2 regions of the Nonomuraea sp. NPDC049709 genome follow, and region 2 is predicted to be linked to the other one. Evidence: riboswitches for the same ligand, from Rfam matches in the RefSeq annotation. Region 2 holds a riboswitch; the other holds the start of a gene.

Region 1 (19,579 bases), on a different contig from region 2:
TTCAACGTCGGGGTCGCGTTCACCACACGCCTCCAGGAGGTAGCCACGCATGTGCGCTGGAAGCCTAACGATCATTTCGCCCGGGGCGAGAGGGCTGCGTGCTACAACCTGCGCCACCTCGGCCGGGTCTGTGACCGTGATCCCCTGGATCACGAAGCTTCCGTCTTCGTCGTCGACCCAGACCGAGGGGCAGCCGCCGTGCTCGCTGGTGCCGTCGATGCCGATGAACCGTAGCGCCATGATGGCCTCCACTGCTCCGAATGTGCGCAGACTTGCACACAGGCGAGCTTGAAGGGTGGCTGAGGGGTCGTCAAGAGGGACTGCGGGATTGCCGTCATCACGGGGTCAGCACAAGGTCAGCACGGGTACTCACAACAAGCGTGATCAACCCGGAACAACAAGAAGCCCCAGACTCCCGACATAGGCCGTGAGCTGGGGCTATGACTCCTGTTTGACCAGGTCAGACCTGGTCTGCTATGGAGACTGGTGGACGATACTGGGATTGAACCAGTGACCTCTTCCGTGTCAGGGAAGCGCTCTCCCGCTGAGCTAATCGTCCGTATTGAGTTGGGACTCAGAGCGGAAGACGGGATTCGAACCCGCGACCCTCACCTTGGCAAGGTGATGCTCTACCACTGAGCCACTTCCGCATGGTGTTGCACTTACTTTAGCGGATCCCGGGGGCTCCGCAGATCTGCCGAGGTGGAGACGGGATTTGAACCCGTGTAGACGGCTTTGCAGGCCGCTGCCTCGCCTCTCGGCCACTCCACCAGGAGTCTTGCTCCGAGCGGAAGACGGGATTCGAACCCGCGACCCTCACCTTGGCAAGGTGATGCTCTACCACTGAGCCACTTCCGCGTGAAGCCCTGGGCGTGCGCCCGGGCCACGGGAAAACCATATCGTCTTCGCGGAGTGCCCGTGCGCACCGAGCGGGCGGGCGGGCCAAATTCAGTCGATCAGCCGTACGTCCTTCGCCATCACGAACATCACCCGGTGGCCGAGCTGGATCTGGTGGTAGCGGGTCCGGCCGGTGGTGGTGACGTGCTTGGACGGGCTGAAGGCGTTGGCGGCGTAGTAGGAGCCGGTGATCGTGTCACCCACCGTGTACGTCTGCCCGGGCGCGATCTTGTACTTGAGCGGGGTCAGCGGCTGGAACCCCCCGTTCCGGTAGGCGGACTTCTCCGGGTACGCGCGCCCGTATACCTTCACCTGACCCGACAGCGGCGTCACCATCGGGCCCTTGGCCGGAACGGCGGTCGGGTTCGAGGCGGGGTTGTGGAACCAGGCCTTCTGCCCGAGGTACCAGATCGCCGTCCAGTCCCCCTGCCTGCCCGCGACGGCATAGCGCTGGCCGGTCGAGGCGCGGGCGCTGTGGTCGTACACGCTGTACGTGCTCGGCTTGCCCGGGTGCTTGCCCAGGTCGGTGACCAGGGGAGCGCTCTCGCTGGGCGACTTGTGCAGCCAGACGGTCGCGGCCCCGTGCGCGGGGCAGGGCTGGGCGGGCTTGGTGGACACGCAACCGGTGAAGCGCGGGCGGTTGGTGGCGTACGCCGGGCGGATGATGATGGAATCTCCCTCCTTGGCGGCCTTGAACGGCTTGTTCATGAGCTCGAAGTAGTGGGCCCAGTCCCAGTACGGCCCCGGGTCCTCGTGCATGCCGGCCACCGTCTGCGGGGTCGTGCCCGGCACGTTGTCGTGGCCCAGGATGTGGGCCCGGTTGAGCGGGATGTCGTGCTTGGTGGCCAGGTACTTCACCAGCCTGGCCGACGACCGGTACATCGCCTCCGTGTACCAGGCGCCCCCCTTGGCCAGGTAGCCCTCGTGCTCGATGCCGATCGAACGGGTGTTGACATCCCAGTTGCCCGCGTGCCAGGCGATGTCGTTCGTCGGCACGTGCTGGGCGACATGTCCGTCGCGCGAGCGGATCGTGTAGTGCCAGCTCACGTACTTCGGGTTCCGGATCATGGAGGGGATGCCCTCGTAGGTGCCCTCGGTGTCGTGGATGACGATGTAGTCGATCGAGCGGGTGCGGGACAGGTGGTCGTGGTTGCCGTAGTCGCGGTCCTTCTTCTTGCCGAAGCGTTTGTAGGCGGCGGGCATCCATTCGCAGGTGAGGGAGGAGGGGCACTCCGCCCGGCCCTGCGCCTTGGGGCCCGTGCTCCACGCCAGTTCCGGTTCTTGTGCGGTGCTGATGTCGGCGGAGTCCCAGGTGGGCTCACCGATGGTCTCGCCGGGGGTCTCGCCGGTGGTCTCGTCCGGGGTCTCGATCTGCGGCGGCTGTTGCTGTTGCGGCCTCTGGCCGGCGGTTTCGGGGGCCGGGTCGGTGTCGGTCTGCTCGTTCGGGGCGGCCTGGGCGGTGGACCCGGTCTGCTCGGCGGCGCCGGGCGCCAGGTCCGGTACGGGGTCCAGCCGCACCAGGTGACCGTCGTCGGTACGCCGCTGCGCACCTTGCCGCATCACCGAGAACACCTCGTCCGCGAACGCCTTGGCGGCCACTGGGTCCTCCGTTCCCGCGTACCGCGCGACGGCCCCGTGCCAGTCGGCCGGGTCGGAGCTCGGCCGGTCCTGGTAGGAGGCGAGCAGGGCGGCGCCGGCGCGGATGTTCGCAGACGCGTCGTCCCGCAGCCGGGCGGGCTCCACGCCGATCAGGCGGCCCGCCTCCGGGAGCGTCGTACGGGGCTGGGCGGCCGACGTGCGCAGGGCCGAGCGGGAAAGGGCCTCGGCGAGCGTGCGGCCCATCGGGCGGCGATCGTCCCCGCGCGGGTCCCCGATGAGGCCGCTGTGGGGGTCGCCGTGGGAGTCACGGGAGCCGCCGCCCGCGGCGCCGCCGTGCAGGGTGTCCAGCGAACCGGCGTGCGCGGGGCCGGCGGCGTGGCCGTGGCCGCGGGCGTCGGCGGGGAACGCGTCCACCAGGTGCATCGGGCCGTAGCCGCCCGCCGTGCTCGGCCGCCCGCCGTTCGCGTCCCACCGGGACTCCAGGTACGCCACACCGAGCAGCACGCTCTCCGGCACCCCGTACTCGCGCGCGGCCGCGGCGAAGTCGGCCTGCCGCCCCGAAGCCTGCCGCCCCGAAGCCTGCTGCCCCGAAGCCTCCCGCCCCGACGCCTGCCCGGTGCCGAGACCCTGCGATGCGGTGAGCGGCGGTCCGGTGGAAGCGGCGGACAGGACGTCGGCGGGTGCGGTGAGGACGCCGGCGGCCAGGACGGCGGCGAGCCAGAGCTGCATGAACATCTCCCCAGGAACGTCACGATACGACTACTCACCGTAACCATTCCCAGAAAGGGATGTGTCAGACGGGTCGGATGATACGCATGAGATCAGCCAGATCCGCGGCGAACTCGGCATCCCAGTCATCGGGAGTCAGGTGCCCGGCCAGCCGCCGATGCGCCGGAGCGTCGCCCCCGCGCCGCGCCCGCGTCTCGTTCGAGGCCCCGGAGAACCGCCCGTTCACCTCCGAGACCGCGAAGCCCAGCACGAACGTGCTCACCAGCCGCTCGATCCGCGGAACGTCGGCATCCGGCACCCCCGCGTCGAGGAGCGCCTGGTAGATCAGGTCCACCACGCGCACCCCGTCCGGCGTCACCGAGGCGCGGAACAGCAGCAGCGGGAAGACCGAAGGGTGCTCCCGGGCCACCCGCCGGGTCGCCCACGCGATCGCGCCCAGCCGCTCCTCCCACGTCCGCCCGGGGTCCGAGGGGGCCAGCTCGGTGAGCAGGCGCCCCACCAGGCCGTCGAGCAGCTCATCCTTGTTCCGGAAATATCCGTACAGGGCCATCGGCGTCACCCCGACCCGCTCCGCCACGGCCCGCATGGACAGGGCGTCGAGCCCGCGCTCGTCGGCGATCGCGAGCGCCGCGTCGAGGATTTCCGGCTGCCGGGAGGTCTTGAGCTTTCGCACGACCGCAGTCTACAGTGTAGAGCAGTCTACATCGTAGACTAGGGAGGTCGATCATCATGCTGATCGCGAGCGGGCTGGTCAAGCGGTACGGTGCCGTCACCGCGCTGGACGGCTTCGACCTGCGGGTGGAGCCAGGGGAGATCGCGGGGCTGGTCGGGCACAACGGGGCGGGCAAGACCACGTTCTTCGAGATCGCCGGGGGGCTGACGGCGCCGGATGCCGGTCACGTGCACGTCAAGGGCGATGTGGGGGTGGCGCCGCAGCAGCTCGCGCTCTACCCCACGATCACCGTACGGGAGACGTTACGGCTCTTCGGCGGCCTCGCCGGGCTGCGCGGACCGCCCCTGGCGGCGGCCGTCGGGGGCACGGCCGAGGAGCTTGCGCTCACCGATGTCCTCGACCGGAGGGTGAGCGTGTTGTCCGGCGGTCAGCAGCGCCGCGTCCAGGCCGCCACCGCCCTCCTGCCCGGCCCCGACGTGCTGCTCCTCGACGAGCCCACCGCGGGCGCCGACCCCGGGACGCGCGCCGCGCTGCTCGCGGCGGTGCGGCGCCGGGCCGACGGCGGCGCGACTGTCGTCTACTGCACCCACTACCTGCCGGAGCTGACCGAGCTGGCGGCCACGATCGCGGTGGCCAGGAACGGCCGGGTGATCGCCAGGGGCACCGGCGCCGAGCTGCTCAAGGACCTGCCGGGCGAGGTCAGGGTCACCGTGGAGGGCGGCGAGGAGATCACCGTGGCCACCACCGACCCGACCGCCACCCTGGCCGCCCTCCTGCGCGACCTCGACCGCCCGGTACGCGGCATCGACATCCGCCAGCCGTCCCTCGACGACCTCTACCGGGAGCTGTCCCATGCGTCGTGAACCGAGCCGGGAAATCGAGGGCGCGCGCGGCGTCGCCGTGCGGGCGTCGCTGCGGCGCGTCGCCGTGCTGGCCCGGCACAACGCGCTGCTGCGCAGGCGGGACCCCGCCCACTTCGTCAGCTACCTGGTCATGCCGATGGTGCTCATGCTGATCTTCAAGGGCATGCTCGGCGAGGCCACCCAGGCGGTCACGGGCCTGCTGGTGATGTTCTCGGTGCTGTCCATGGCCGACGTCGCCAACGCCTCGCTCACCGAACGCTCCTGGCACACCTGGGAGCGCCTGCGGTCGACCAGGGCCGCGGTTCCCGAGATCCTGATCGGCAAGGCCCTGCCCGTCTTCGCCGTGCTCGTCGTCCAGCAGGCCGCGCTGCTGGTCTACGGCGTGCTCGCGGTCGGCATGCGCCCGGCCGGGCCGCTGTGGCCGCTCGCCCTGGCCGTGGTGGTCTGGTGCTTCGTCCTGCTCTGCGCGGGCACGGCGGTCGCCGGCGTCGTACGCAGCCAGGGCGAGCTGAGCACCCTGTGCAACATCGCGGCCCTGTCGGTCAGCGCGCTGGGCGGGGCGCTGGTGCCGTTCGCGCTGATGCCGTCCTGGGCGCAGGCCGTCGCGCCGATCTCGCCCGGCTACTGGGCCACGATCATGTTGCAGGCCGCCGTGCGGGGCGACGTCGCCGGTACGGCCGGGCCCGCGGCGGTGCTCGCCGGGCTCGGAACGGCCGCCGGAGCCTTCGCCTGCTGGCGGTTCGCCAGGGGTTGGGGCCGTTCGAGCGCGCTATAGAGTTAATTCCTGCCCGATATCGGGCAGGATGTTGGCGTGTCTCGTTCCAGAGTCGTAGTGTCCTCGTCTGTGTCCACGGCACGGCATCCGTACGAAGATCTCATCACCCACCTCACGAGGACGAGCCCGCTCGACCCCGGCGAGGCCGCCCGCGTGGTCGCCGACGTGCTGTCGTACTTCTCCGAGTCCGTCGAGGAGTTCGTCCGGCGCCGTCACGGCGAGCTGAAGACGCGCGGATATACCAACGACGAGATCTTCCCCCGGATCGCCGGCGAATTACGGGGCCGCCGGGTGGCGGCGCCGGAGCTGTCCCTGCGGCAGCTACGCAGGATTGTCTACGGATAAGAGGAGACCTCGATGTGCGGAATCGTGGCCTACGTCGGCCCCAAGGACGCGGCGCCCATCTTGCTGGAGGGCCTGCAGCGGCTTGAATACCGGGGCTACGACTCGGCCGGGGTCGTGGTGTCCAACAAGGGGCTGAAGGTTCGCAAGGTCAAGGGGCGGGTGGCCGACCTGGCCAAGGTCGTGCCCGTGCGGTTCAAGGGCAACCTCGGCATCGGGCACACCAGGTGGGCCACGCACGGCGTGCCGAGCGACGTCAACGCCCACCCCCACCTGTCCGCCGACGAGCGCATCGCGGTCGTGCACAACGGCATCATCGAGAACGCCGGCGAGCTGCGCGCCAAGCTCGAGGCCGACGGCGTGGTGTTCGCCTCCGAGACCGACACCGAGGTGCTCGCGCACCTGATCGCCCACGCGGCCGACGAGAACGACTCGCTGGAGGAGGCCGTCAGGAAGACGCTCAAGAGCGTCGTCGGCACGTACGGCATCGCCGTGATCGACGCCGAGCGGCCCGGCGAGGTGGTCGTGGCGCGCAACGGCAGCCCGATCGTGCTGGGCATCGGCGAGAAGGAGATGTTCGCCGCCTCCGACGTCTCCGCGCTGGTCCGCTACACGCGCCAGGTCGTGCACCTGGAGGACGGCGAGCTGGCCGTGCTCAAGGCCGACGGCTTCCACACCTTCGCCAGCGACGCCCGCGAGACGGCCAAGGAGCCGCTGACCGTCGACTGGGACGCCGGCCACTACGACACCGGCGGCTACGAGCACTACCTGCTCAAGGAGATCTCCGAGCAGCCCGAGACGATGACCCGCACCATGAGCGGCCGCCTGGACGAGCGCTTCCACGTGGCCCACCTCGGCGGGCTCAACATGGACGCCCGCGAGACGCGGGGCTTCCGGCGGGTGAAGATCATCGGCTGCGGGTCGGCGTACTACTCGGGCCAGATCGGGGCGCAGCTCATCGAGGAGCTGGCGCGCATCCCGTCCGACGCCGAGCCGGCCAGCGAGTTCCGCTACCGCAACCCCGTCGTCGATCCCGACACGCTCTACGTCGCGATCAGCCAGTCGGGGGAGACCTACGACACCCTCGCTGCCGTGCAGGAGCTCAAGCGCAAGGGCGGCCGGGTCATCGGCATCGTCAACGCCGTGGGCAGCGCCATCGCCCGCGAGGTCGACGGCGGCATCTACCTGCACGCCGGCCCCGAGGTCTCGGTCGCCTCGACCAAGGCGTTCACCTCGACCTCGGTGGCGTTCGCGCTGCTGGCGCTGCACCTGGGGCGGGTGCGCGACCTGTCGCCGGCCGACGGGCGGCGCATCGTGGAGGGCCTGCGCCGGCTGCCCGGGCAGATCGAGCAGATCCTCGCGCAGGGCGACAAGATCGCCGAGCTGGCCGACAAGTACGCCAAGCACGCGAGCATGATGTTCGTCGGCCGGGTGCGCGGCTACCCGGTGGCCCGCGAGGGCGCGCAGAAGCTCAAGGAGATCTCGTACGTCCACGCCGAGGCCTACCCTGCCAGCGAGCTCAAGCACGGCCCGCTCGCGCTGATCGGCCCCGACATGCCGACGGTCGCCATCGTCCCCGACGACGAGCTGCTCGACAAGAACCTCACCACGCTCGGCGAGATCCGCGCCCGCGGCGGTCAGGTGCTCATGGTGGGCCACCGCCAGCCGGACGCCAAGCTGGCCGACGACGTGATCGTGATCCCCAAGAACGAGATCGAGCTCGACCCCATCCTGCTCACGATTCCCCTCCAGCTCCTGGCGTACTACGCGGCGGTCGCGCTGGGCCGCGACGTGGACAAGCCACGCAACCTCGCCAAGAGCGTAACGGTTGAGTAACTGAGTCCAATTCAGCGCAAACTATCGTTATCTGGCTTGCGACGACATAAATTCGATACTGTGCGGAAGTTCGACCAACAGAGGCCCAATCCCGCACGCATGTACGACTACATGCTCGGTGGGAAGGACAACTTCGCGGTCGACCGTCTGGCCCTTGACCAGCTCGCCGAGCTGATCCCGGAGGCGGTCGCGCTGGCCCGCGCGAACCGGGCCTTCCTCCAGCGCGCCGTGCGCTACGTGGCGCGTGCCGGGATCCGCCAGTTCCTCGACCTCGGCAGCGGGCTGCCCACCCAGGGCAGCGCGCACGAGGTGGCCCCGGAGGCCCGGGTCGTCTACGTCGACCACGACCCCGTCGTCGCCGCCCACGCCACGGCCCTGCTCCGGCACGCACCGGGCAGGGCCCGTTTCGTCCAGGCCGACCTGCTGGATCCCGCGGAAGTGCTGGCCGGGGCCGGTGAGTTCCTGGACCTCGACCAGCCGATCGCCGTGCTGCTGGTGTCGATCCTGCACTTCCTGCCGGACTCCGCCCACCCCCAGCAGGCGGTGGGCGTGCTCCGCGAGCGGATGGCGCCGGGCGGCTATCTGGTGATCTCGCACGCCACGACCATGGCGCACCTGGAGGACGAGGAGCGCGGCGGCTCCTCCGCCCGGGACGGGACCGACCGGACCCCGGCCCGGATCCGCGCGTTCTTCGGCGGGTTCCCGCTGGAGCCGCCGGGGCTCGTGCAGGCCACCGACTGGCGTCCGGACCGGCCCAAGCTGGTGGGCGACTGGTCGTTGCCGTCGTCACTCATGGCCGGGGTCGGCAAGAAAACCCAATAAGTTTAAAAATCACGAAAAAGCGCGAAGAAAAGCGATTTGTTGTGTTCGTCGCGACCCGGGTGTATAGCGGCGTGTAATGGGTTATTAACCTAGAGTAATGGGGGATTCCGGGGAGAAGCAGATGCGCCGGCGGCGGTTCCTGGTCTGGGGGCTGGGAGTCACGGCCTGCGCCGCCGGGTGCGGTACGGAGCGCACCGGCGGGGGCGTGCCGCGTACCGGCTTCTCGATCAATCCGAGCGGACCGCGCTGGGCCCCCGTGGGGCGGGCGTTCGCCGGGGCGGCCCGGACCGCCGGGTTCGAGTCGGGCGCCGGCACGCCGATCACGGTGACCGGCCTGCCCGCGCTGGCCGCGGCCGAGCTGAACAACGGCCAGAGCCTGCTCGACACCGGCACCCCACTGGCCAGGCTCAGCGGTGAGGTCGAGGTCGTGGTCGTGCCCGACGCCTCGCCGGTCAAGGACTTCGACGACTTCGGTGCCCGGCTGGTCGCCTCGCCCGGCCGGACGCCGCTGGTGGGCGGGCCGCAGGGCGAGCCCGACCACCTGCTGTTCGGCCTGATCGCCAAGGCCCTCGGCGCGGACACCAGGCAGGTCGAGTACACCGGCTACCCCAGCGGCGGCGAGGCGGCCACCGCGCTGCTGGCCGGCAAGGGGGCCGCCGCCGCGGGCCCGCTGACCGGCTGGCGCGCCGGCATCGGCCGCGGCCGGGTCAGGGCGCTGGCGGTGTCCTCGGCCACCCGCGTGCCCGACCTCGACGTGCCGACACTGCTGGAGTGCGGCGTGCGGGTGGACTTCACGGACTGGGTGGCCGCCTTCGGATCCGAGGACATGGCCGACGAGAGCCGCGAGGCCGCCCTGCGCATGTGCGAAGCGGTGATCGGCTCGACCGGCTGGGAGGCGGCCTGCCGGGCCGCCGGCTGGTTGTCGATCCCCCTCGTCGGCGACGACTTCGCCCGCTGGGTCGGCACCGAGATCGCCCGCACCCGCGCGGTCCTGCGGGACCTCGGACTGCTCGACACCACCAAAGCCACAACATGCTGGGGTAGTTGCGGGAACGGCCACTAGATGTAGGATCCTGGTCGTCGCTGGTTCGCCTCTCCGGAGGCGGAGCAAAAGGGAACCCGGTGAGATTCCGGGGCTGCCCCGCAGCGGTGAGCGGGAACGACCGCCGTCATTGTGCACTGGAGAGATCCGGGAAGCGACGGTCAGTAGGAGCCATGGAGCGCGCCCGCGAGCCCGAAGACCTGCCAGCGTCGTGCCGGGCCGTGTGTCCCGGCATGAAGTGTTCAGGGCCTCGAGGGCGGGCCGGAGCGCGACGCGGCCGGTGATCCGGTTCGCCGTGCTCTCGCGTGCCCTCACGGGGATGAGCTCGCGAGGAGAGAGAGCACGTGACTCAGATCGTTGAGGTTGACCGCCGCCTGGCCATCGAGGAGGCCGCCGCCCGGGTGATCACCGACCCGGCCAACTCGCGGGTCGCCGCCCGGCTGCTGGCCGAGGAGATCGCCGACGAGGCGGCCGCGCACGGGGTACGGACGTTCTCGGAGTCCATCGCCGCCACCCACGCGGCCGGGCTCGTGCAGGACGGCCTGGCGGAGTTCGTCGCCGCGCACGCCGCCGAGCTGGACGCGCTGGTCTCCGCCGAGGCGGACGACCGGTTCGAGTATTTCGGGCTGCGCACGGTGTACGACCGCTACCTGCTGCGCCACCCCGAGACGCGGGGGGTGCTGGAGCGGCCGCAGCACTTCTTCCTGCGCGTGGCCTGCGGGTTGTCGGAGTCGGTGGCCGAGGCGGCGGAGCTGTACGCGCTCATGTCCACGCTGTCGTACCTGCCCAGCTCGCCCACCCTGTTCAACTCCGGCTCGCGCCGTCCGCAGCTGTCGTCCTGCTTCCTGCTCGACTCGCCGCGCGACGAGCTGGAGGGCATCTACGACAGGTACGGGCAGGTGGCCCGGCTGTCCAAGTACGCCGGGGGCATCGGCATCTCCTGGACCCGGGTGCGCTCGCGCGGCTCCCTGATCAGGGGCACGAACGGCCACTCCAACGGCATCGTGCCCTGGCTGCGCACGCTGGACTCCTCGGTGGCGGCGGTCAACCAGGGCGGCCGGCGCAAGGGGGCGGCCTGCGTCTACCTGGAGACCTGGCACGCCGACATCGAGGAGTTCCTGGAGCTGCGCGACAACACCGGCGAGGACGCCCGCCGCACCCACAACCTGAACCTGGCCAACTGGGTCCCCGACGAGTTCATGCGCCGGGTCGAGGCGGACGGGACGTGGTCGCTGTTCGACCCGAAGGAGGTGTCCGACCTCACGGACCTGTACGGGGAGGCGTTCACGGCCGCGTACCGCGCGTACGAGGAGGCCGGGCGGTACGTCCGGCAGATCCCCGCCAGGACCCTGTACGGCCGGATGATGCGCACCCTCGCCCAGACCGGCAACGGCTGGATGACGTTCAAGGACGCCGCCAACCGCACCTCCAACCAGACCGCCCGCCCCGAGAACGTCATCCACCTGTCGAACCTCTGCACCGAGATCCTCGAGGTCACCAGCGACGCCGAGACGGCCGTCTGCAATCTCGGCTCGGTCAACCTGGCCGCCCACCTGACCGGGGACGGCGCCGGGAAGGACATGGACTGGGAGCGGCTGCGCCGCACCGTGCGCACCGCCGTACGCTTCCTCGACCGCACCATCGACCTGGGCTTCTACCCGACATCCGAGGCCGAGGCGGCCAACAAGCGGTGGCGGCCCATCGGGCTGGGCGTGATGGGGCTGGCCGACGTGTTCTTCACGCTGCGGCTGCCGTTCGACTCGCCGCGGGCGCTGGAGCTGTCCACCAGGATCGCCGAGGAGATCGCGCTGGCCGCGTACGACACCTCGGCCGACCTGGCGGCCGAGCGCGGGAGGCACCCGTCGTACGCCGACACGCGGGCCGCCGGGGGAGTGCTGCACCCCGACCACTACGGCGTGGCCGGCTCGCCGCGCTGGAACGCGCTCCGCGAGAAGATCGCGGAGACCGGCCTGCGGAACTCGCTCATGGTCGCCATCGCCCCGACCGCGACGATCGCCTCCATCGCCGGCTGCTACGAGTGCATCGAGCCGCAGGTGTCCAACGTGTTCAAGCGGGAGACCCTGTCGGGCGAGTTCCTTCAGGTCAACCGGTATCTGGTAGCCGATCTGCAGGCGCGCGGGCTGTGGACCCAGCAGGTGCGCGACGACCTCAAGCGCGCCGACGGCTCGGTGCAGACCGTGCCCGGCGTGCCCGACGACCTCAAGGTTCTCTACCGCACGGCGTGGGAGCTGCCGCAGAAGGCGCTGATCGACCTGGCCGCCGCGCGCCAGCCGTACATCGACCAGTCGCAGTCGCTCAACCTCTTCATGGCCAGCCCGACCATCGGCAAGCTCTCGTCGATGTACGCCTACGCCTGGAAGCAGGGCCTGAAGACGACGTACTACCTGCGCTCGCGCCCCGCCACCCGCATCGCCCAGACGACGGTCGCGGCCCCTTCCGCCGAGGCGATCGCCTGCTCCCTCGAGAACCCCGAAACCTGCGAAGCCTGCCAGTAAGGAGACCTTTTCGTGCTGCTCGACCCCGGTATGGACCTCACCCTGCGGCCCATGCGCTACCCCGACTTCTACGAGCGCTACCGCGCGGCCATCCGCAACACGTGGACCGTCGAGGAGGTGGACCTGCACAACGACCTCGCCGACCTGGCCAGGATGACCCCGCAGGAGCGGCACCTGATCAACCGGCTGGTCGCGTTCTTCGCCACCGGCGACTCGATCGTGGCCAACAACCTCGTGCTCAACCTCTACCAGCACGTCAACGCCCCCGAGGCGCGCCTGTACCTGAGCAGGCAGCTCTTCGAGGAGGCCGTGCACGTGCAGTTCTACCTGACGCTCCTCGACACCTACCTGCCCGACCCGGACGAGCGGGTGAAGGCGTTCGCCGCGATCGAGCACATCCCGTCGATCCGCGACAAGGCGGAGTTCTGCTTCAGGTGGATCGACTCGATCGAAGGGCTACGGCGGCTGGAGACGGCCGCGGAGCGCCGCCAGTTCCTGCTGAACCTCATCTGCTTCGCCGCCTGCATCGAGGGTCTGTTCTTCTACGGCGCGTTCGCGTACGTCTACTGGTTCCGCTCCCGCGGTCTCCTCGGCGGCCTGGCCACCGGGACGAACTGGGTGTTCCGCGACGAGTCCATGCACATGGAGTTCGCGTTCAGCGTGGTGGACACGGTGCGGGCCGAGGAGCCGTCGCTGTTCGACGACGAGCTGGGCAAGCAGGTCACCCTCATGATCGAGGAGGCCGTCGCGGCGGAGCTGGCGTTCGCCGCGGACCTGTGCGGGGAGGGCATGCCCGGCATGGGGGTGGACCAGATGCGCCAGTACCTGGAGTACGTCGCCGACCAGCGGCTGGCCCGGCTCGGCCTGCCCGGCCGGTACGGCTCGGTGAACCCCTTCGCGTTCATGGAGTTGCAGGACGTGCAGGAGTTGGCCAACTTCTTCGAACGGCGTGTTTCTGCTTACCAAGTGGCGGTTGAGGGCAATGTGAGCTTTGACGAGACGTTCTAACACATAGGGGGCATGAGCGTGCAGTCTCCAGCGGACTGGCCGATCCTCGTAATCGCCGTGGTCGGCTCGATCCTCCTGGTGGAAGTGGCCCGGCGAGTGCTGAGCAGGATGGGGCGCAAATTCGCGCTCGCCCGGCACCTGGTGGAGCACTGCACGTGGCCGGCGTTCTCGGTGGCCGCCGTGGTGGCGTTCAACGTGGTGTTCGGGCCGGGGATGTTCGGCGACACGCCGTCCGAGCGGGCCGTGGCGGGGTCGGTGGAGCGGGTGCTCGGCCTCGTCACGATCGCCGCGGTCACCTGGCTGATCGTGCAGGCCACGTACGCGTTCACGGACATCGTCCTCGACCGGCTGGTGCTGGTCGAGGGGGAGCGCAACCGTCGGGCGCGGCGGATCATGACGCAGATCGCGCTCGTCCGCCGCATCGCCGCCGCGGTCATCGTCGTCATCGCGGTCGGCGCGATGCTCTTCTCCTTCCCGCAGGTGCGGGCGCTCGGGGCCGGGCTGCTCGCCTCGGCCGGCATCGCGGGCGCGGTCGTCGGCATCGCCGCCCAGCCGACCATCGGCAACGTGCTGGCCGGGCTGCAACTCGCCTTCAGCGACGCGCTGCGGCTGGACGACGTGGTCGTGGTCGAGGAGGAGTGGGGGCGGATCGAGGAGCTGACGCTCACGTACGTGGTGGTGCGGCTGTGGGACGAGCGCCGGCTCGTGCTGCCGGTGTCGTACTTCACCCAGACCCCGTTCGAGAACTGGACCCGCCACGGCAGCCGCGTGCTCGCCGTCGTGTACCTGCGGGTGGACTGGGCGGTGCCGGTCCCGAAACTGCGCGACGCCCTGTACGAGTTCCTCCAGGGCAACCCGCTGTGGGACCAGAAGGACTGGACGCTGCAGGTCACCGACGTGCTGCCGAACGGCCTGGTGGAGCTGCGGGGCCTGATGAGCGCCGCGGACTCGCCGTCCTCGTGGGACCTCAAGTGCGACGTACGCGAGTTCCTGGTCAACTACGTCCGCGACAACTACCCGGACGCCCTGCCCCGCTTCCGCGTCGAGACCCCGGAGACCCGGGTGGGCGTGAGCTGGACCAAGGACCGCTGAGCCGGCCGGAATTAAATATGTGGCACGCGCCCGATCATCGGTTTACCGTGGACATTGTTCAGCAACACCCCGCAACCGACAGGAAGGGCGGCGAAGTGCGCTACCTGAGCCTCCCCCGGCCGCTCCCGGCCCTGCCCGAGCTGCGGCGACGGTTTACCGGATAATCCAACCGCGGATTACCGGAAAAGCCGTCTCGAAGAAATTCGAGGCGGCTTGTTTCATTCGAGGAAACCGAGTGTGGGGCAGTTTGGTCAGCCCGCCTGCCTTGGGAGCAGGAGCACCGCAGGTTCGAATCCTGCCACTCGGACACGGCCCTGAAAGGAAAGGGCCGCGGGCCACGGCCTGGCCGGTGGGAATGGCGCCCCCCGGCCGGACCCCGCCCTCGCCCCGGGCCGGCCCACGCCAGCCAAGCCCGGGGCCCAGCCGCTCTGGCCCAACTGGCAGAGGCGCCGTCTTCAGGAGGCGGAGGTTCAGGGTTCGAATCCCTGGAGCGGCACACAGAAGACCCTGAACTCTCGCGAGCGCCCTCTGCGAAGGGCCCGGAAGAAGGAACACGCCGAGACGGCTCCTGATCAGGATGTCCTGCCGATGTAGACAAGTACCGGAGCCGACAGGCGAAGGTCGAGGCTGTGAGGCCACCCCCGCGGCGTCAGGCGAGGTCAGCAGCTCCGGCAGGCGGGCGATGACCTTGATAGACGGTCCAGCCGAGGAAGTGGGCGTTGCAGAAGCGCGGCAGCGATCTGCCGAGCCCCCGGCGGCGGGAACCGGGGAGCAGATCGCGGAAGTGACGTCGTCCCATCGGTGGATTCGGTAGACGACCACGGCGGCTGTGCTGGTGTTGGCCGAGATCGCTGCTGTGGTGTCGTTCCGGCATATGCGTGAGCTGGCCAGCGCATGGGGAGGATGAGCCGGCTGCGGCTCTCATTTCCGTTGGCGGTGGATGGCACGATCGTGTCGGCGTCGATGGCGTTGCTGCGGGCCACCAGCTGCCGCCCGCAGGCGAACAGTGCGCCCAGGCCTAAAGCCCAGCGGGTGCGGTCTGTAGGCCGGACCCTGTAATAGCCGATCTCCGCCCACGCGGGCAGCACCGCGAGAACGGTCAGTGCCCCTCGCCCTTCTTGAGTGCGTCGCGGGTGGGCATTCGCACACAGAACGCACGGCGTTGATCCGGGACCTGCGGATCTTCATCAGCTCGACCGGGAGCGGGGCGAGAGCTGCCACCGCGACGCTCTCCCCCCACCGACGACAACGCGATGAGGGCCCTGTGAGTGGTCGGTGCTGCTCGTCGATGTTGACGCGTCGCCGCTCAGCCAAACCGTCGGGCCAGGTCCGCGAGACGGTCGCGGACCTGGTTCGACGGCGAAGATCGCCCGGCCGTTTCGGGGCCGGTTCGGTGGTGACGAGTGTGCCGCCGGGCGTACCAGCGCGGCCGAGCGGTCCAGGATGTCGCCGCCGCGCACGTCGGTCTGGCCGGCGTTTTTCCGGGGATCGGCCTGCAGGTCGAGGAAAGCGTCAACGCCCTCCGCCGGGCGAGCTCATCGGGCGCCGCCCGGTCTGGACGGTGGAACGGCCCAGCAGGCGCAACGCCAGCAAGGGGAACACGACCACCGACAGGAGGCCCGCCGCCACCAGCGCGGCGGCGTTCTCCGGACGGATGGCGTCCAGCTTCAGGCCGATCGTCGCCGCGGCCACGATCACCGGCAGCGATGTGGCCTGCAGGAGCCCGCTGGCCATGACCTCCGCGCGCGACAGACCGGCAGAGCGGTAGGCCAGCGCGGGAAGTCCGCGAACCAGGAGCAGCGCGGCCAGGAACATCGGCACCCGCAACACCGTCTCGGCGTCGGAGAACAGGGCGCCGAGATCGAACTGGATACCGCTTGTCACGAAGAACACCGGGACGAGAAATCCGTAGCCCAGACCTTCGAGTTTGAGATGAAACTGCGGGTGGGTCTGTTCCGCGTCGGGGTCGATCAACCGGAGCACGGCTCCCGCGATGAAGGCACCGAGGATTGCCTCGAACCCGAGATGCAAGGCCATCGCGGACAGTCCGACCACGAGGAGCATCGTCAAGCGGACCCGGACCTGCGCACTTGTGTCCGCCAGCATCTCCACGGCCCGGGACAGCCACATCGAGCGCCCCGCCCGCATCGACGCCAGCACGATGAGCATCGCCAGTCCGGCAAGGCTGAGGAGCAGCAGCAGCTTGGCGCCCGGGCCCGACGAATGCTCGGAGAAGAACAGCGACAGCAGCACCACAGCGCTGATCTCACCGGCCGAGGCGCCGCCGATGGTCAGCTGGCCGACCGGCCGGTCGATCGCGCCGACGTCCTTCAAGATGGGCACCAGCAAGCCGAGTGACGTGGCCACCAAAGCAGTGCCGACCAGCAGTGGACTCTCGGCCAGCCCCGCTACGCGCAGCAACAGGCCGACGATGGCGGCCAGCGCGAGCGTCCCGACGAGGCCGAGGCCGACCAGTCGCGCCCGCGGCCCGCGCAGTTGCCGGATGTCGATCTCAAGTCCGGCCAGGAACAGGAGGAAGCCCAAGCCGATGATCGACAATGATTGGACGGCGGCGTCCACCGTCACCACGTTCAACACCGCCGGGCCGAGGACGACACCTGCCACGATCTCGAGGACGGCACCGGGTACGGGCAAGCGCGGCACCATGGCGAGGAGGAACGGGACGCCGGCGGCCACCGCCAGGACGATCAGCAGGTTGTCGTACGACATCAGATACTCCGGTGGTCACTCGGCGGGCCGCACACGCCGACCGGTGCCGCACCCTTCATGGCATCGTGGCCTGCCTCAGTGTTCGGCAGACCTCATCCGGCGCCCACTCCTGTGGGGCATGGGAACGTCACGTGGACGGCGCGTGCCCAGCGTGCCGCCCGGCGGGGCTGAGCCCGGAGGCCTCGGGCACTATCGGCGCTGGGCGGCTTGCAAGGACTCGGCGAGTGTTACCAGGGAGGCCCCCAGAAGCACGCTGTCTTTGACCAGGAACTGTCCCACCATGGAGAGCTTCGGAGCCCCATGATTTTCCTGCCAGACCCCCGGCGTCGTGGCCAGGAAGCTGAGGGTGCCGGCGAACATGCCGACCGCTCCGAGGCTGCCGAGCACCGAGGCCCTGGGGTTGAGCGGCTGCACCGCGATCAACGAGCCCATCGCAATCTCGGTCACGCCGATGAGTCTCGCCAGCTGCTTTTCGCCCAGCTTGTCGACGAGCAGCGAGAACAGCGGACTGGATGCGACCAGCGGGCGGATGTTTTCGACCTCGTAGTCTTCGAACTTGAGCCGCCCGATCCAGACAAGGTTGAGTGCCAATGCTGAGCGGATCACTGAACGTCCCACGGTGTGAATGTTCTTGGCGGAGATGAATTGCATCCTCATGCTGTTATCCCTTCAGCCGGCGTCCCGTGGGCCACTTGGGAGCCCGGTACTTGTCTGGCTGGTCTCCTGCGTGAGCACACGCTCTTGCCCCTTGGACCCTTGAGACGGACGGGGCGATCGCGAGGCCTCTCAGCTTCCGCCCTAAGGGCTCGCTGCTCGGATTCGCCGCGACCCAACCGAAGCGCTTACCTCGGCGTGGGCTCCCGGTTGGGCAAAGTGGAGTTGCTTGAGTATGGTGCCCAGGCACCTCGTCGCCTACCGAGGGCGAAGTCAAGCCTTGGTGATGGTCTGTTCAGGCACCGGCCGAGCCGCCCGAGGACCGAACCCGGACGAAGTGTGCGCGGGTCGGTCGCCGGACGGCAGGGACGGCAGTTGGCCGGCGGGGTCGTACATGCTGGGAACGGGTCCAGCGAGCATCTTCAGTACGCGGGACACGAATACCCGCGCGCCACTGTGTCGCGGTGTGGCCTCCGATCTTCACCCCGGCCTTCGCCCAGGCGTATTCGGCCAGCCCCGAACAGTCGAACGCCGGCAGAGGTGGAAGCACTCCGCGCAAGAGGCTCGGTCAGACTTCGGGACGGATGTTGTGGTTGAGCCGGAACAGATTGAACGGATCAACGCGCTGCTTCAGCGAGGCCAATCGGCGGTAGACCTCTGGCGTGTAGCCCCGCTCCGTCGTGTCGGCGTCGGACATGAAACTGAGAAGCGTGTAGCCGGTGCACCATGGCCGTAGCCGTTCGATTGCCATTGTCTGGGCGGCGTCGATCGCGTCGGCGTCGATCGCCCCTCCGATGTTGGCGATGAAGAGCGTGAACGCGGCGTCCCTGTACGAGATCGCGTTCGGCACGCCAGGCTGACGGGCGAATGCTCCGCCCAGATGCCGGATCTCCAGCAGGTCCGGAGGAGCCGTCGTTTCTTCGGCGACCGCAACCAGCGCGTCGACGGTCTCCGGGGTGAGTTCGCGCAGGAGCCCGGCGCGCTCGAGGACGGCGGTCGGATCTACCGGGTCGGAGTGGATGGAGGCGCAGTCGGCGTACGGCATCTCCCGCACCGTGTCCATGAGCGGTGCCGTGACGGTGCGCAGCGGCTCGACCAATGCGGCGGCGTTCTCCGAGGGTTCTGTGCAAGAGATACGGATGCTGACCACCTGCCTGCCGCGTAGCGGCTCCGGCAGGATCGGAGCGTCCGGCATCCGCACCAGCGCGGCGGAGGACGACATGCTGTCCGGGACGGTCTGCACCCATTCACGGTAGGCGTCGAGCACGGCAGTGGCGCTCCTGGCCGGGAAGAAGATGGAGCCTCCGTACAGGGTGGTGACCGGGAAGAGTTCGATCTCGACAGCGGTGACGATACCGAAGTTGCCCTTCCCGCCACGCAGGCCGAAGAACAACTCAGCGTCGCTGACCGCGGTGACGGTGCGTAGCCTGCCGTCGGCAGTGACCACCTCGATGCTGTTGACGTGGTCGGCGGCGTATCCGTAGGCCCTGCCGAGCATGGGGCTGTGCCCGCCGGCCAGCACGAAGCCGACGACTCCCACGCTGGGGCTGGCCCCGTTCAACGGCGCGAGCCCGAACTTGGTCATCTCGGCCACGGCCTCGCCCCAGCGCACTCCAGCCTCGATCCGGGCCGTCCGTGCCTCGGCGTCGACCGTGATGTCGCGCATGGCCCGGGTGCTGACCAGCACCGCGTCCGGCCCGATCGGCACCGGCTGCATCGCGTGCCCGGTGGCCATGGCGGCGATCGGCGCGCCCTTGGCCGCTGCCAAGCGCACCGCGGCCTGCACATCCCGTGCCGACGCCGCGGCGATGACCACACCCGGCCGGACGTCGTTCCTCAGATTGTAGGTACGGGTCTCGTCCGAATAGCCGTCATCCTCCGGCAGCAGAGCCCGGCCCTGAAGATTGACGGGCAGTTCTCCCCGCTCGAAATGCGGGGGCCCGGCCGGCGGCTGCCCCCATCCTGATTCGCCGCGTTTCTGGCTGGATTCCTCTCGTACCT
Region 2 (11,993 bases):
AGCGCGTCGCGGACCTTCTCGAACGTCCGGCCCAGCTTGAGCACGGCGGCGGAGTCGGTGCCGCGCAGCCGCTCGGCCAGCACACCGGCGGGCAGCGTGCCGGGCAGCACGGTGAGCACCTCGTCCCGCTCCACCAGCGGCCGCCCGAGCAAGGCGGACGCGGCGCTTACCGAGGTGACGCCGGGCACCACCTCGGTCGGGTAACGGTGGGCGAGCCGCTTGTGCATGTGCATGTAGGAGCCGTAGAACAGCGGATCCCCCTCGGCCAGCACGACCACCGTCCGGCCCGCGTCCAGGTGGGCGGCCAGCCGCTCGGCGCAGTCGGCGTAGAAGTCGTCGAGCGCGCCCTGGTAGCCGCCCGGGTGGTCGGTGGTCTCCGTGGTCAGCGGGTACAGCAGGAGCTCCTCGACCTGTCCCTCCCGCATGTACGGCAGCGCGATCGAGCGGGCGATGCTGCGGCCGTGCCGGGCGGCGTGGTACGCGATCACGTCGGCCTCGCCGATGAGCCGGGCCGTCTTGACCGTGACCAGCTCGGGGTCACCGGGTCCGAGGCCGACTCCGTACAGGCGTCCCGTCATCACATTCACTCCGTCTCACTGGCGATGGCGTTGACCGCCGCCGCAGTCATCGCACTGCCGCCGCGACGGCCGTGCACCACCAGGTACTCCAGGTCGCTGTCCGCCAGCGCGCGCTTGGACTCGGCCGCGCCGATGAAGCCGACGGGGATGCCGAGCACCGCCGCCGGTCGGCCCGCGCCCTCGGCGACCAGCTCCAGCAGCCGGAACAGGGCGGTCGGCGCGTTGCCGATCGCCACCACCGCGCCGTCCAGCCGGTCACGCCACAACTCCAGGGCGGCGGCGCTGCGGGTGGTGCCCAGCCTTCCGGCCAGCTCCGGGACGCGGGGGTCGCCCAGCGTGCACACCACCTCGTTGGCGGCGGGCAGCCTGCTCACGGTCACCCCGGAGGCCACCATCCGCGCGTCGCACAACACCGGCGCGCCCCCGCGCAGGGCCCTCCGCGCCCGCGTCACCACCTCGCTCGACCAGTCCAGATCCGCCACCAGGTCGGTCATGCCGCAGGCGTGGATCATCCGCACCGCCACCTGCGCCACCTCGGGCGGCAGGCCGGTGAGATCGGTCTCGGCGCGGATGGTCGCGAACGAGCGCCGGTAGATCTCGGCGCCGTCGCGGATGTAGTCGGTCACTGGCGGTGTTCCTCGTATCCGTCGGTGGTGGCGATCAGCTGGACGACCCGGCCGCGCGGCAGGCCGCAGCGCCGCTCGCATCCGGACCAGTGCACGGGTGTCTCGGGCGCCTCGTCCAGGCCGGCCACCCAGCGACGCGCGTCGGCCTGGACGTCCGCCCGGGACTTCGCGCAGCCGGGGTGGCCGGTGCAGGCGGTGACGCCCGCCCAGGGGGAGCGGGGGTCGGTGACGAGGCCGGCGGTGTCGAGCGCGCTCGTGATGCGGTCGGCCTCGGCGGGGGAGAGGTCCAGCAGCACGGCGGTCCGCCAGGGGGTCAGGCGTATGACGCCGCCGCTGTCGGCCAGCGCCCGCGCCTGCCCGGGCGACAACCGGCCCAGCGGTACGACCGCCTCGACCGCCACCCGCCCGTCCCGCTGCACCACCCGCCCAGCCCGCGCCCTGCCCAGCCCGTCCCGATCCCCGCCCGCGCCGCCGCTTGCGCTTGCTGGTGCCGCGTCGATGGCGGCCGGGTGGATGGCGGTCGCGTCGCCTGTCGCGGGGCCGGTCAAGCGGGCGGTGATCCGGGCGGTGATCCGGGCGGGGCCGTCCGGGAGCTCGTGGAGGCGCCACGCACCGGCGCCGTCCGCGCGTGACCGCTCGTCGAGGAACGCCTCGGCGGCGGCGATCATCAGCGGGACAGCGGAGTCCGGGCCGTCGGTCAGCCCGGTGTCCGAGCCCGCCAGCAGCAGCCGCCCGTTCCGAGGGGCCATCGGTGGTGGCTCATCCCGAGGGGCAGCCGGCGCCCGTGGCCCCGTGCCGGGACTCGCCGCGCCTTCGCCGGGGGCGGGTGCGAAGGTGACGTCCGCGCCGAGACCGGTCACGTCGCCCGTGCCGTCGTCCAGGGCGAACAGGAAGCGCCCGGGCAGTTCCGCCAGGCGCGGGTGCGCGCACAGGGCCTCGTCCAGTGCCCGTACCAGCGGCTGCGTGTCCAGGCGGCCCCCGGGGCCCCGCCCGCCGAGCGGGGAGGCGACGATGTTGCGGACCCGCTCGTGGGCCGGGGACGGCAGCAGGCCCGCCGCCGCGATCCGGGAGGCGAAGGCGGTGGGCGAGCGCAGGCCGCGGACCTGCACGTTCGCTCTCGACGTCAGCTCGATCACGCCCGAGCCGAGGTCCGCCGCGCAGGACGCCAGCTCGCGCAGCTGCGCGGGCGACACCGCGCCGCCGGGGAGGCGGACGCGGGCCAGCGGGCCGTCGGCGGCCTCGTGCACCTGTAGCGCTCCCGGACAGGCGTCAGGGCGGACACGTCCGGAAAAGTCGGCTATGGACACGATCAGGATGGTAACGCCACTTATGGGGCGGGTCGGTTCTGCCGTAGGCTCCTGCGTAGGCGATGGCATGGGAGGAAGCCGGTGCGAAACCGGCGCGGTCCCGCCACTGTGACCGGGGAGCGAACCCCACCGCAGGCCACTGCCCGGCGACGGGTGGGAAGGCCGGGGTGAGCGCTGATCCGGGAGCCAGGAGACTCCAGCCGTCGCGACACCCGCTACCGGGGCGAGGACCCCGAGGGAGGATCGTGCCGTGCCCGGCGACCGCCGTACCGTCCTGCTGCTCTCCACCTCCGACACCGACCTGCTGAGCGCCCGGGCCAGCGGAGCGGCCTACCGGCCCGGCAATCCCGCCCGCCTGACGGCCGACGACCTGCCCGCCCTGCTGGAGGGCGCCGACCTGGTCGTGGTACGCCTGCTCGGTGGGCGCCGCGCCTGGGCGGAGGGTCTCGACGCGCTGCTGGCCGGGCCGCGCCCGGTGGTGGTGCTCGGCGGGGAGCAGGCACCGGACGCCGAGCTGATGGAGCTGTCCGCCGAATACGGTGGGGTCAGCGGCGGGGTCTGCGCCGAGGCGCACGCCTACCTGGCGCACGGCGGGCCGGCCAACCTGGCGGAGCTGCACAAGTTCCTGTCCGACACCGTCCTGCTGACCGGCCACGGCTTCGCCCCGCCCGCGCCCGCCCCCGCCTGGGGCCGGCTGGAGCGCGCCGCGCGCCGCCAGGACGGGCCCGTGATCGGCGTGCTCTACTACCGGGCGCACCACATGGCGGGCAACACGGCGTTCGTCGAGACGTTGTGCCGGGCCGTCGAGGACGCGGGTGGGCAGGCGCTGCCCGTCTACTGCTCGTCGCTGCGTACGGCCGAGCCCGAGCTGCTCGACACCCTGCGCGCGGCCGACGCGCTGGTGGTGACGGTGCTGGCGGCGGGCGGCTCGCGACCGGCGACCGCGAGCGCGGGCGGTGACGACGAGGCGTGGGACGTCGGCGCGCTGGCGGCCCTGGACGTGCCGATCCTGCAGGGCCTCTGCCTGACCACCTCGCGGCAGGCATGGGAGGAGAACGATGACGGGCTCTCGCCGCTGGACGCGGCCTCGCAGGTGGCGATCCCGGAGTTCGACGGGCGGATCATCACGGTGCCGTTCTCGTTCAAGGAGATCGACGAGGACGGGCTGACCGTCTACGTGGCCGACCCCGAGCGGGCCGCCCGGGTGGCGGGCATCGCCGTACGGCACGGGCTGCTGCGGCACACGCCCCCCGACCGGCGCCGGCTGGTGGTGATGTTGTCGGCGTACCCGACCAAGCACTCCCGCGTCGGCAACGCCGTCGGGCTGGACACGCCCGCCAGCACCGTCCGGTTGCTGGCCCGGCTCGCCGAGGCCGGCTACGACCTGGGCGACGGCTTCCCCGGCGTGGCCGAGCAGGACGGCGACGCGCTCATCCACGCCCTGATCGCCGCCGGGGGACAGGACCAGGACTGGCTGACCGAGGAGCACCTGGCCGGCAACCCGGTACGCATCTCCGCCGCCTCCTACGAGCGCTGGTACCGCACGCTCCCCGCCGACCTGCGCGCCGGGATCGAGCGGCACTGGGGCCCGCCGCCGGGGGAGCTGTTCGTGCACGAGGGCGACAGCGGGACCGACATCGTCCTGGCCGCGCTGCGGGCCGGGAACCTGGTGGTCATGGTGCAGCCGCCGCGCGGCTTCGGCGAGAACCCGATCGCCATCTACCACGACCCCGACCTGCCGCCCAGCCACCACTACCTGGCCGCGTACCGGTGGTTGTCGGACGAGTTCGGCGCGCACGCGATGGTGCACGTCGGCAAGCACGGCAACCTGGAATGGCTGCCCGGCAAGTCGGCCGGCATGTCCGCCGCGTGCGGCACCGACGCGGCCATCGGCGACCTGCCGCTGATCTACCCCTTCCTCGTCAACGACCCGGGGGAGGGGACGCAGGCCAAGCGGCGCGCGCACGCCGTGCTGGTGGACCACCTGGTGCCGCCGATGGCCCGCGCCGAGACCTACGGCGACATCGCCCGGCTGGAGCAGCTCCTCGACGAGCACGCCACGATCGCCGCCATGGACCCGGCCAAACTGCCCGCGATCAGGGCGCAGATCTGGACGCTGATCCAGGCCGCCCGGCTCGACCACGATCTGGGGCTGGCGGACCGGCCGCACGACAGCGAGTTCGACGACTTCATCCTGCACGTGGACGGCTGGCTGTGCGAGGTGAAGGACGCGCAGATCCGCGACGGCCTGCACGTGCTCGGCCAGGCGCCGGAGGGGCAGGTGCGGGTGGACCTGGTGCTGGCGATGTTGCGGGCCCGGCAGATGTGGTCCGGCCGGGAGACGCTGCCGGGCCTGCGCGAGGCGCTTGGCCTGGCCGAGGACGGCACGGCAGGGCTGGGAGCCGTGGACCGGGCGGAGGCCACGGCCCGCGCCCTGGTGGAGGGAATGGAGCGGCGCGGCTGGGCACCGGACGCGGCCGAAGAGGTCGCCCGCGCCGTCATCCCGGCCGACGAGGCCGCCCGGGGACTCCTCGTGGCCGATGAGGTCGCTGACGACCCTCTTCCGGCCGACGAGGAACGGGTCGAGCTGGTCGCGCGCGTGCTGGCCTTCGCCGCCACCGAGATGGTGCCGCGCCTGGCCCGCACCACCGACGAGCTGGACCACGTCCTGCACGCCCTCGACGGCGGCTACGTCCCGGCCGGGCCGAGCGGCTCGCCCCTGCGCGGCCTGGTGAACGTGCTGCCGACCGGCCGCAACTTCTACTCGGTCGATCCGCGGGCGGTGCCCAGCCGGCTGGCCTGGGAGACCGGCCAGGCGATGGCCGACTCGCTGCTGGAGCGCTACCGGACCGACACCGGCGAGTGGCCGGGCTCGGTGGGGCTGTCCGTCTGGGGCACCAGCGCCATGCGTACGGCGGGCGACGACGTGGCCGAGGTGCTGGCCCTGCTCGGCATCCGCCCCGAGTGGGACGAGGCGTCGCGCCGGGTCACCGGCCTGGAGCCGATCCCCCTCGCCGAGCTCGGCCGGCCCCGGATCGACGTGACGGTACGCATCAGCGGCTTCTTCCGCGACGCCTTCCCCCACGTGGTGAGCATGCTCGACGACGCCGTACGGCTGGCCGCGGGCCTGGACGAGCCGGACGAGGACAACTACGTGCGTGCCCACGTCACCCGGACCGGCGGCGACGAGCGCCGGGCGACGATGCGGATCTTCGGCTCGGCCCCCGGCGCGTACGGTGCCGGGCTGCTGCCGCTCATCGACAGCCGCAACTGGCGCGACGACGCCGACCTGGCCGAAGTGTACGCGGTGTGGGGCGGCTTCGCCTACGGCCGCGACCTCGACGGCGTCGCCGCCCGCCCGCAGATGGAGGACGCCTACCGCCGGATCGCCGTGGCCGCCAAGAACGTCGACACCCGCGAGCACGACATCGCCGACTCCGACGACTACTTCCAGTACCACGGCGGCATGGTCGCCACCGTCCGCGCGCTCACGGGAAAGGCGCCGGCCGCGTACGTGGGCGACAGCACCCGCCCCGACGCCGTACGCACCCGCACGCTCTCGGAGGAGACCTCCCGGATCTTCCGCGCCAGGGTCGTCAACCCGCGCTGGCTGGCCGCCATGCGCAGGCACGGCTACAAGGGCGCGTTCGAGCTGGCCGCGACCGTCGACTACCTGTTCGGCTACGACGCCACCACCGGCGTGATGGCGGACTGGATGTACGACAGGCTCACCGAGGCGTACGTGCTCGACCCCGAGAACCAGGAGTTCATGGCCCGCTCGAACCCGTGGGCGCTGCACGGCATCGCCGAACGCCTCCTCGAGGCCGCCGAGCGCGGCATGTGGCAGCACCCGGACCCGGAGATCCTGCGCGGCCTGCAGGAGGTCTATCTCAAGACCGAAGGCGACCTGGAGGACGACACCAGCCGCTGAGCCAGGCCGGGCGTCCCGGCCCAGTGCAGGTGCAGGTAGGACGCGGTCACGCGGGCATCGCCGTACCCGTCGGCGCCGCCGTCCCAGCGGAACAGCGGCTCGCCCGCGTACTCGACGGCGGTGCGGTGGAACTCGTGTCCCCGCAGGCGCTCGCCCGCCCTCGTGAGCGGCGAGCGCCTCAGCGCGACGGCGTCCCGGTAGCCGAGCGTCAGCCTGGACGTCATCCGCGCCCGCCCGGGAACCCGTCCGCACATGCGCTGCCCGTCCAGCTCGTCGCACAGGTACAGCAGCCCCGCGCACTCGGCGGCGATGGGGCCGGGGAAGGCCGCCACCTGCTCGCGAAGGGGGGTGTTGGCGGCCAGTTCGGCGGCGTACACCTCGGGGAACCCGCCGCCGATCACGAGCGCGGCGGCGCCGTCCGGCAGCCTCTCGTCACGCAACGGGTCGAACACCGCCACCTCCGCTCCGGCGGCCCGCAGCAGCTCGACGTGCTCGGCGTACCCGAACGTGAACGCCGCCCCGCCCGCCACCGCCACCACCGGCCGCTCGCGGACGGCCGCGTACGGAGGCGTCCACGGGGCCGCGTCCAGCGGGGGAGCGGACCTAGCCAGCCGCAACAGCGCGTCGAGATCGCACGACCGGGCCACCAGCGCCGCCAGTCGCTCCACCGAGACCACCGCCTCGCTCACCCGCTCGGACGCCGGGACGAGCCCCAGATGCCGCGACGGCGTCGCCACGCCGTCGTCGCGCCGGATCGCCCCCAGCACCGGCACGCCCGCCGCCTCCAGCGCGGCCCGGCACAGCTCCTCGTGCCGGTCCGACCCCACCCGGTTGAGCACCACCCCGCCCACCCGCACCCGGGGGTCGAACGTGGCGAACCCGTGCACCACGGCCGCCACCGACCTGCTCTGCCGCGCCGCGTCCACGACCAGCACCACGGGCGCCGCCAGGAGCCGCGCGACGTGCGCGGTCGAGGCGAAGTCCGTGGCCCCCCTGCCGTCGAACAGGCCCATCACGCCCTCGACCACCGCCACGTCGCACCCCGCCGCGCCGTGCCGGAACAGCGAGCCCACCCGCTCCTCACCGACCAGCCACGGATCGAGGTTCCGTCCCGGACGGCCGGTGGCCAGCGCGTGGTATCCGGGATCGATGTAGTCGGGCCCCACCTTGTGCGGCGAGACCTTCAGCCCCCGCCCCCGCAGCGCCGCCATCAGGCCCGTGGCCACCGTCGTCTTCCCGCTCCCCGACGACGGCGCCGCGATCACCAGTCGCGGAACTACCACTCGATACCCTTCTGTCCCTTCTGCCCGGCGTCCATGGGATGGCGTACCTTGCCCATCTCTGTCACCAGGTCGGCCACCTCGATCAGCCGCTCGGGCGCGTCCCTGCCGGTGATCACCACGTGCTGGTTGCCCGGCCGCCCGGTGAGCGCCGCCAGCACGTCGTCAAGCTCCAGCCAGCCCCACTTCAGCGGGTACGTGAACTCGTCCAGCACGTAGAACCGGTACGTCTGGGCCGCCAGGTCGCGCTTGATCTGCTCCCAGCCCTCCCGGGCGTCGGCCGCGTGGTCCTCCTCGGTGCCGGGCCGCTGGATCCACGACCAGCCCTCGCCCATCTTGTGCCAGGTCACCGTGCCGCCCTCGCCCGTGTCGCCGAGCACCTTGAGCGCCCGCTCCTCGCCGATGCGCCACTTGGCCGACTTCACGAACTGGAACACCCCGACGGGCCACCCCTGGTTCCAGGCCCGCAACGCCATCCCGAAGGCGGCCGTCGACTTGCCCTTGCCCGGGCCGGTGTGGACGATCAGCAGCGGCCTGGTACGGCGTTGCCGGGTGGTGAGGCCGTCATCCGGCACGACGGCCGGCTTTCCCTGCGGCATGACTCAGACCACCTTCCGGTAACCACGATCGCCCCTATGGTCAGCTGCCGCCTGCCGGTGATCGCGGACGACCGACCCGAGATCGGCGAGGTCATCGAGCGGAACGAGCCGGGCCCGCAGCCGGGACGCCAGCCGCCCCGCCAGGCCGAGCCGTACCGGCCCGCTCTCGCAGTCGACGACCACCGACGCCGTGCCCGCCAGCAGCCCGGCCGCCCGGTCAACGTCCCCGCCCGCCGTGACGCGCCCATCGGTCACCACCACCAGCAGCGGCCGCCTGGCCGGATCCCGCAGCCGCTCCACCCGCAGCACCTCCGCCGCCCGCACCAGCCCGGCCGCCAGCGGAGTACGCCCGCCGGTGGGCAGCGAACGCAACCGCGCCGCACCCGCCTCCACCGACGACGTGGGCGGCAGCGCCACCTCGGCACCCGCGCCCCGGAACGTCACCAGCCCCACCTTGTCGCGCCGCTGGTAGGCGTCGAGCAGCAGGCTGAGCACGGCCGTCTTGACCACCGCCATCCGCCTGCGCGCCGCCATCGAGCCGCTCGCGTCCACCACGAACAGCACGAGGTTGCCCTCCCTGCCCTCACGCACCACCTCACGCAGGTCGTCCCCGCGCAGCACCAGCCCCGGCCCGCCGCGCCCGCGTTCCCTCTGGTGCGGGGCGGCCGCCAGCAGCGTCGCCGTCACGTGCAGGTCGCGCACCGGCCCGGAGGGGCGGCGCGACCCGGTGGCCCGGCCGTGCGGGGTCCGCGAGCGCGACCGCCGCCCGGACGCCCCCTCCCCGAGCCCCGGCACCTCCAGCAACGGCACCCGGTACGGCGCCGTCACCCCGTCCACCCGCCCCTCTCGCCCGGAGTGTCCTGCCCCCGCATCGCCGCCGGTCGCCTCCGATCCCGGCTCACGCGGCACGACCTCACCGCCGTCCTCGCGCCCGGCCACCCGGTCGGCGCCCCCACCGTCCTGGCCCGCACCCGGAGAGCCGTCGTCACCACCCGCAGCCGCCCCCTCGCCAGAAGGACCACCGTCCGCACCGCCACGACCGTCCGTCCGGCCACGATCGTCGGCCCCGCCACGATCATCCGGGCCACCACGGCCGTCCGGGCCGTCCGGGCCGTCCGGTCCACCACGGCCGTCCGGGCCGTCCGGACCGTCGCTCCCGTCCGGATCGTCATCCTCTGAGGTTCGCTCCAGCAGCTCATCGAGCAGTGCCTCATCCAGCCCCGGCGCGTCGAACGGGTCCCGCCTCCTCCGGTGCGGCAACGACAGCCGGGCCGCCGCGCGTACGTCCGCGACGCTCACCACCGCCCGCCCCTGCCAGGCCGCATGGGCGATCGCCGCGCTCGCCGTGACCAGGTCGGCTCGCAGACCATCCACCTCGAAGGCCGCGCAAACCGTGGCGATCTGCCGCAGCCGCGCGTCGGGCAGCCGTACGCCCGCCACCCGCTCCCGGGCCGTGGCGATCCGCCCCGCCAGCTCCGACTCCTCCCGCGCCCACCGGGCCGCGAACGCCGCCGGGTCCGCGTCGAAGGCCAGCCGCCTCCGCACCACCTCGGCCCGCTCCCCGGGATCGCGCGACGCCCTGACCTCGACCGTCAACCCGAACCTGTCGAGCAGCTGCGGCCGCAGCTCGCCCTCCTCCGGGTTCATGGTGCCGACCAGCAGGAACCGGGCGGCGTGCCGGACGGACACGGACTCGCGCTCGACGTAACAGGTCCCGAGGGCGGCCGCGTCGAGCAGCAGGTCCACGAGGTGGTCGTGCAGCAGGTTCACCTCGTCGACGTACAGGACCCCGCGGTGCGCGGCGGCCAGCAGGCCCGGCTCGAACGCCTTCACGCCCTCCGTCAGCGCCCGCTCCACGTCGAGCGATCCCGCCAGGCGGTCCTCGGACGCTCCGACAGGCAACTCCACCAGAGCGGCCGGACGGCTCACGCCCTCGACGCCGCTCTCATGCGGGCCGTCCGGGCACCCGGGGTCGGGCGCCGCCGGGTCGCAGGCGAAGCGGCAACCGGCCACCACGTCCACGGCGGGCAGCTGGGCTGCGAGCGCGCGTACGATCGTGGACTTCGCAGTGCCCTTCTCACCGCGTACGAGCACGCCGCCCACCCGGGGGGAGACCGCGTTGAGCACCAGCGCCAGCTTCAGGTCATCGAGCCCGACGACCGCGCTGAACGGGTAGGTGTTGACCAAGACAGAACCTTCCGGTTGACATGAGCGACCCGCCAGCCGGTTCGCGTGACGGTCAGCTCGGTGAAGGACAGCGGCGCGATGTCGAAACGGGCGGCGCTGGGCGGATCCAGCCCCAGCGCATGCCCGAGCGCTGCCCGGATCACACCGACATCACAGATGACGACCACCTCAGAGGGCACGGCGCCGGCGACCATCCCGGGTTGCGCCCGGCCGGTGACCGCCTCGGGGCGGGTGGGACTCTCGCGTACCGCTTCCAGCCAGTCCCCGACCCGTTCTGCGAGCGCGGCCAGGCTCTCGCCGCCGTGCGGGGCCGCGTGCGGATCCGCCAGCCATCCGGCCAGCGCCTCCGGCTCCTCCCGCGCGACCTGTTCATACGTCAGCCCGCCCCACCGGCCGCAGTCGGCTTCCCTGAGGGCCGGAGCCTCGCGCGCCTCCAGCCCCATCGCGGCGGCGGTCTGCCACGCGGCCCGCACGGGTGAGACCCAGACAGTCGCGCCCGGCCTATCGCCCGCGCCGGCCGGGCCCGGCATGCCGCCCTGCGCGGTCCAGCCCGCCCTGCCTGCCAAGGAGGCGGCCCTGGCGAGGCCGGCCGGGTCGGCGTTCGTGTGGTCGGCGTTCGTGTGGTCGGTGTTCGTGTGGTCGGTGTCCGTGTGGTCGGGGAAGCGGGCAGCCCGCATCCCCGGCGTCGTCGCGTGCCGGACGAACAACAACCGGGCTCAGCCCGGCTCGACGGCGGCACCGGCGGCGCCGCCGGTACGAGCCGTACCGGCCGTACGAGCCGGGTCGGCCTGTACCGGCCGGGCCGCTCTGTCGCTCACCCACCCGAACAGCACGCCGAACGCCGCCCAGAAGACGAGCTGCGTGCCGAGCGAGGCGAGCCGGAACTCCCACAGCAGCGTGGCCGGGAAGCCGGCGGGCACCTCGTTCACCGGCGGCAGCAGCACCCACGCCGCCACCACCGGAACCAGGAAGGAGCCCATCGCCGAGACCCACCGGACCCACGGATCCGCGGAGCTCGCCCGGCGGGCCGTGGCCACGGCGATCGCCACCGCGGCCAGTCCGACGAGGACCATCACCACGTACAGCAGAGTGCGGTTGCCGATCGTCGCCGGGTCACCGACAGCGGGCGGGTTGGCTGGATATTTCACGAACGGGACGAGGATGACGGCGACGAACGCCGTACCGGCGGAGGCCAGGGCCAGCCGCCCGTCCGAGCGCGGCCCGACCCGGCCCCGCAGGCCCGCGAACACGAGGGCGAACACGCCGCCCACGGCCAGCCCGTAGAGCCCGGTGGCCAGGAAGAGCCCCGCCTTCTGCACGGGCCTGCTGACCTCGGCCCCTTCACCGTGATCGTGGCCCTCGTGGGCCTCGGCCGGAGCGGCCCGGGCCGCGGCCGCCTCCTCCAGGGCGATCGCGCTGTCCACGCGCGGTTCCCCGAAGACGAAGGCGAAGCCGCCCGCGACCAATCCGGCCAGCAGGCCCACG

What was found. A riboswitch is a leader RNA that binds a small molecule or an ion and turns the genes downstream of it on or off. The one in region 2 is predicted to bind cobalamin.
Region 1: linked by a shared signal. The riboswitch ahead of AB0J69_RS25445 (ribonucleoside-diphosphate reductase subunit alpha) and the one ahead of cobN (cobaltochelatase subunit CobN) in region 2 are both predicted to bind cobalamin.

The regions. Positions count from the first base shown of each region.
Region 1 covers NZ_JBFANM010000025.1:36,657-56,235, forward strand. Annotated here, with positions in the region: gene AB0J69_RS25380 (hypothetical protein) at 1-252, opposite strand, end outside; tRNA gene AB0J69_RS25385 (tRNA-Val) at 485-559, opposite strand; tRNA gene AB0J69_RS25390 (tRNA-Gly) at 579-650, opposite strand; tRNA gene AB0J69_RS25395 (tRNA-Cys) at 701-771, opposite strand; tRNA gene AB0J69_RS25400 (tRNA-Gly) at 787-858, opposite strand; gene AB0J69_RS25405 (peptidoglycan recognition family protein) at 949-3,225, opposite strand; gene AB0J69_RS25410 (TetR/AcrR family transcriptional regulator) at 3,290-3,898, opposite strand; gene AB0J69_RS25415 (ABC transporter ATP-binding protein) at 3,955-4,761, shown strand; gene AB0J69_RS25420 (ABC transporter permease) at 4,751-5,536, shown strand; gene AB0J69_RS25425 (hypothetical protein) at 5,606-5,881, shown strand; gene glmS (glutamine--fructose-6-phosphate transaminase (isomerizing)) at 5,894-7,714, shown strand; gene AB0J69_RS25435 (SAM-dependent methyltransferase) at 7,775-8,536, shown strand; gene AB0J69_RS25440 (tripartite tricarboxylate transporter substrate-binding protein) at 8,634-9,599, shown strand; cobalamin riboswitch at 9,604-9,801, shown strand; gene AB0J69_RS25445 (ribonucleoside-diphosphate reductase subunit alpha) at 9,923-12,094, shown strand; gene AB0J69_RS25450 (ribonucleotide-diphosphate reductase subunit beta) at 12,107-13,102, shown strand; gene AB0J69_RS25455 (mechanosensitive ion channel domain-containing protein) at 13,121-14,194, shown strand; tRNA gene AB0J69_RS25460 (tRNA-Pro) at 14,426-14,501, shown strand; tRNA gene AB0J69_RS25465 (tRNA-Leu) at 14,617-14,690, shown strand; gene AB0J69_RS25470 (hypothetical protein) at 15,051-15,101, shown strand; gene AB0J69_RS25475 (cation:proton antiporter) at 15,707-16,924, opposite strand; gene AB0J69_RS25480 (DUF417 family protein) at 17,114-17,581, opposite strand; gene AB0J69_RS25485 (FAD-binding oxidoreductase) at 18,147-19,579, opposite strand, start outside.
Region 2 covers NZ_JBFANM010000060.1:1,333-13,325, forward strand. Annotated here, with positions in the region: gene AB0J69_RS43445 (precorrin-2 C(20)-methyltransferase) at 1-578, opposite strand, end outside; gene AB0J69_RS43450 (precorrin-8X methylmutase) at 584-1,204, opposite strand; gene cobG (precorrin-3B synthase) at 1,201-2,580, opposite strand; cobalamin riboswitch at 2,583-2,708, shown strand; gene cobN (cobaltochelatase subunit CobN) at 2,762-6,442, shown strand; gene AB0J69_RS43465 (cobyrinate a,c-diamide synthase) at 6,397-7,710, opposite strand; gene cobO (cob(I)yrinic acid a,c-diamide adenosyltransferase) at 7,719-8,321, opposite strand; gene AB0J69_RS43475 (VWA domain-containing protein) at 8,325-10,508, opposite strand; gene AB0J69_RS43480 (histidine phosphatase family protein) at 10,460-11,185, opposite strand; gene AB0J69_RS43485 (CbtA family protein) at 11,225-11,993, opposite strand, start outside.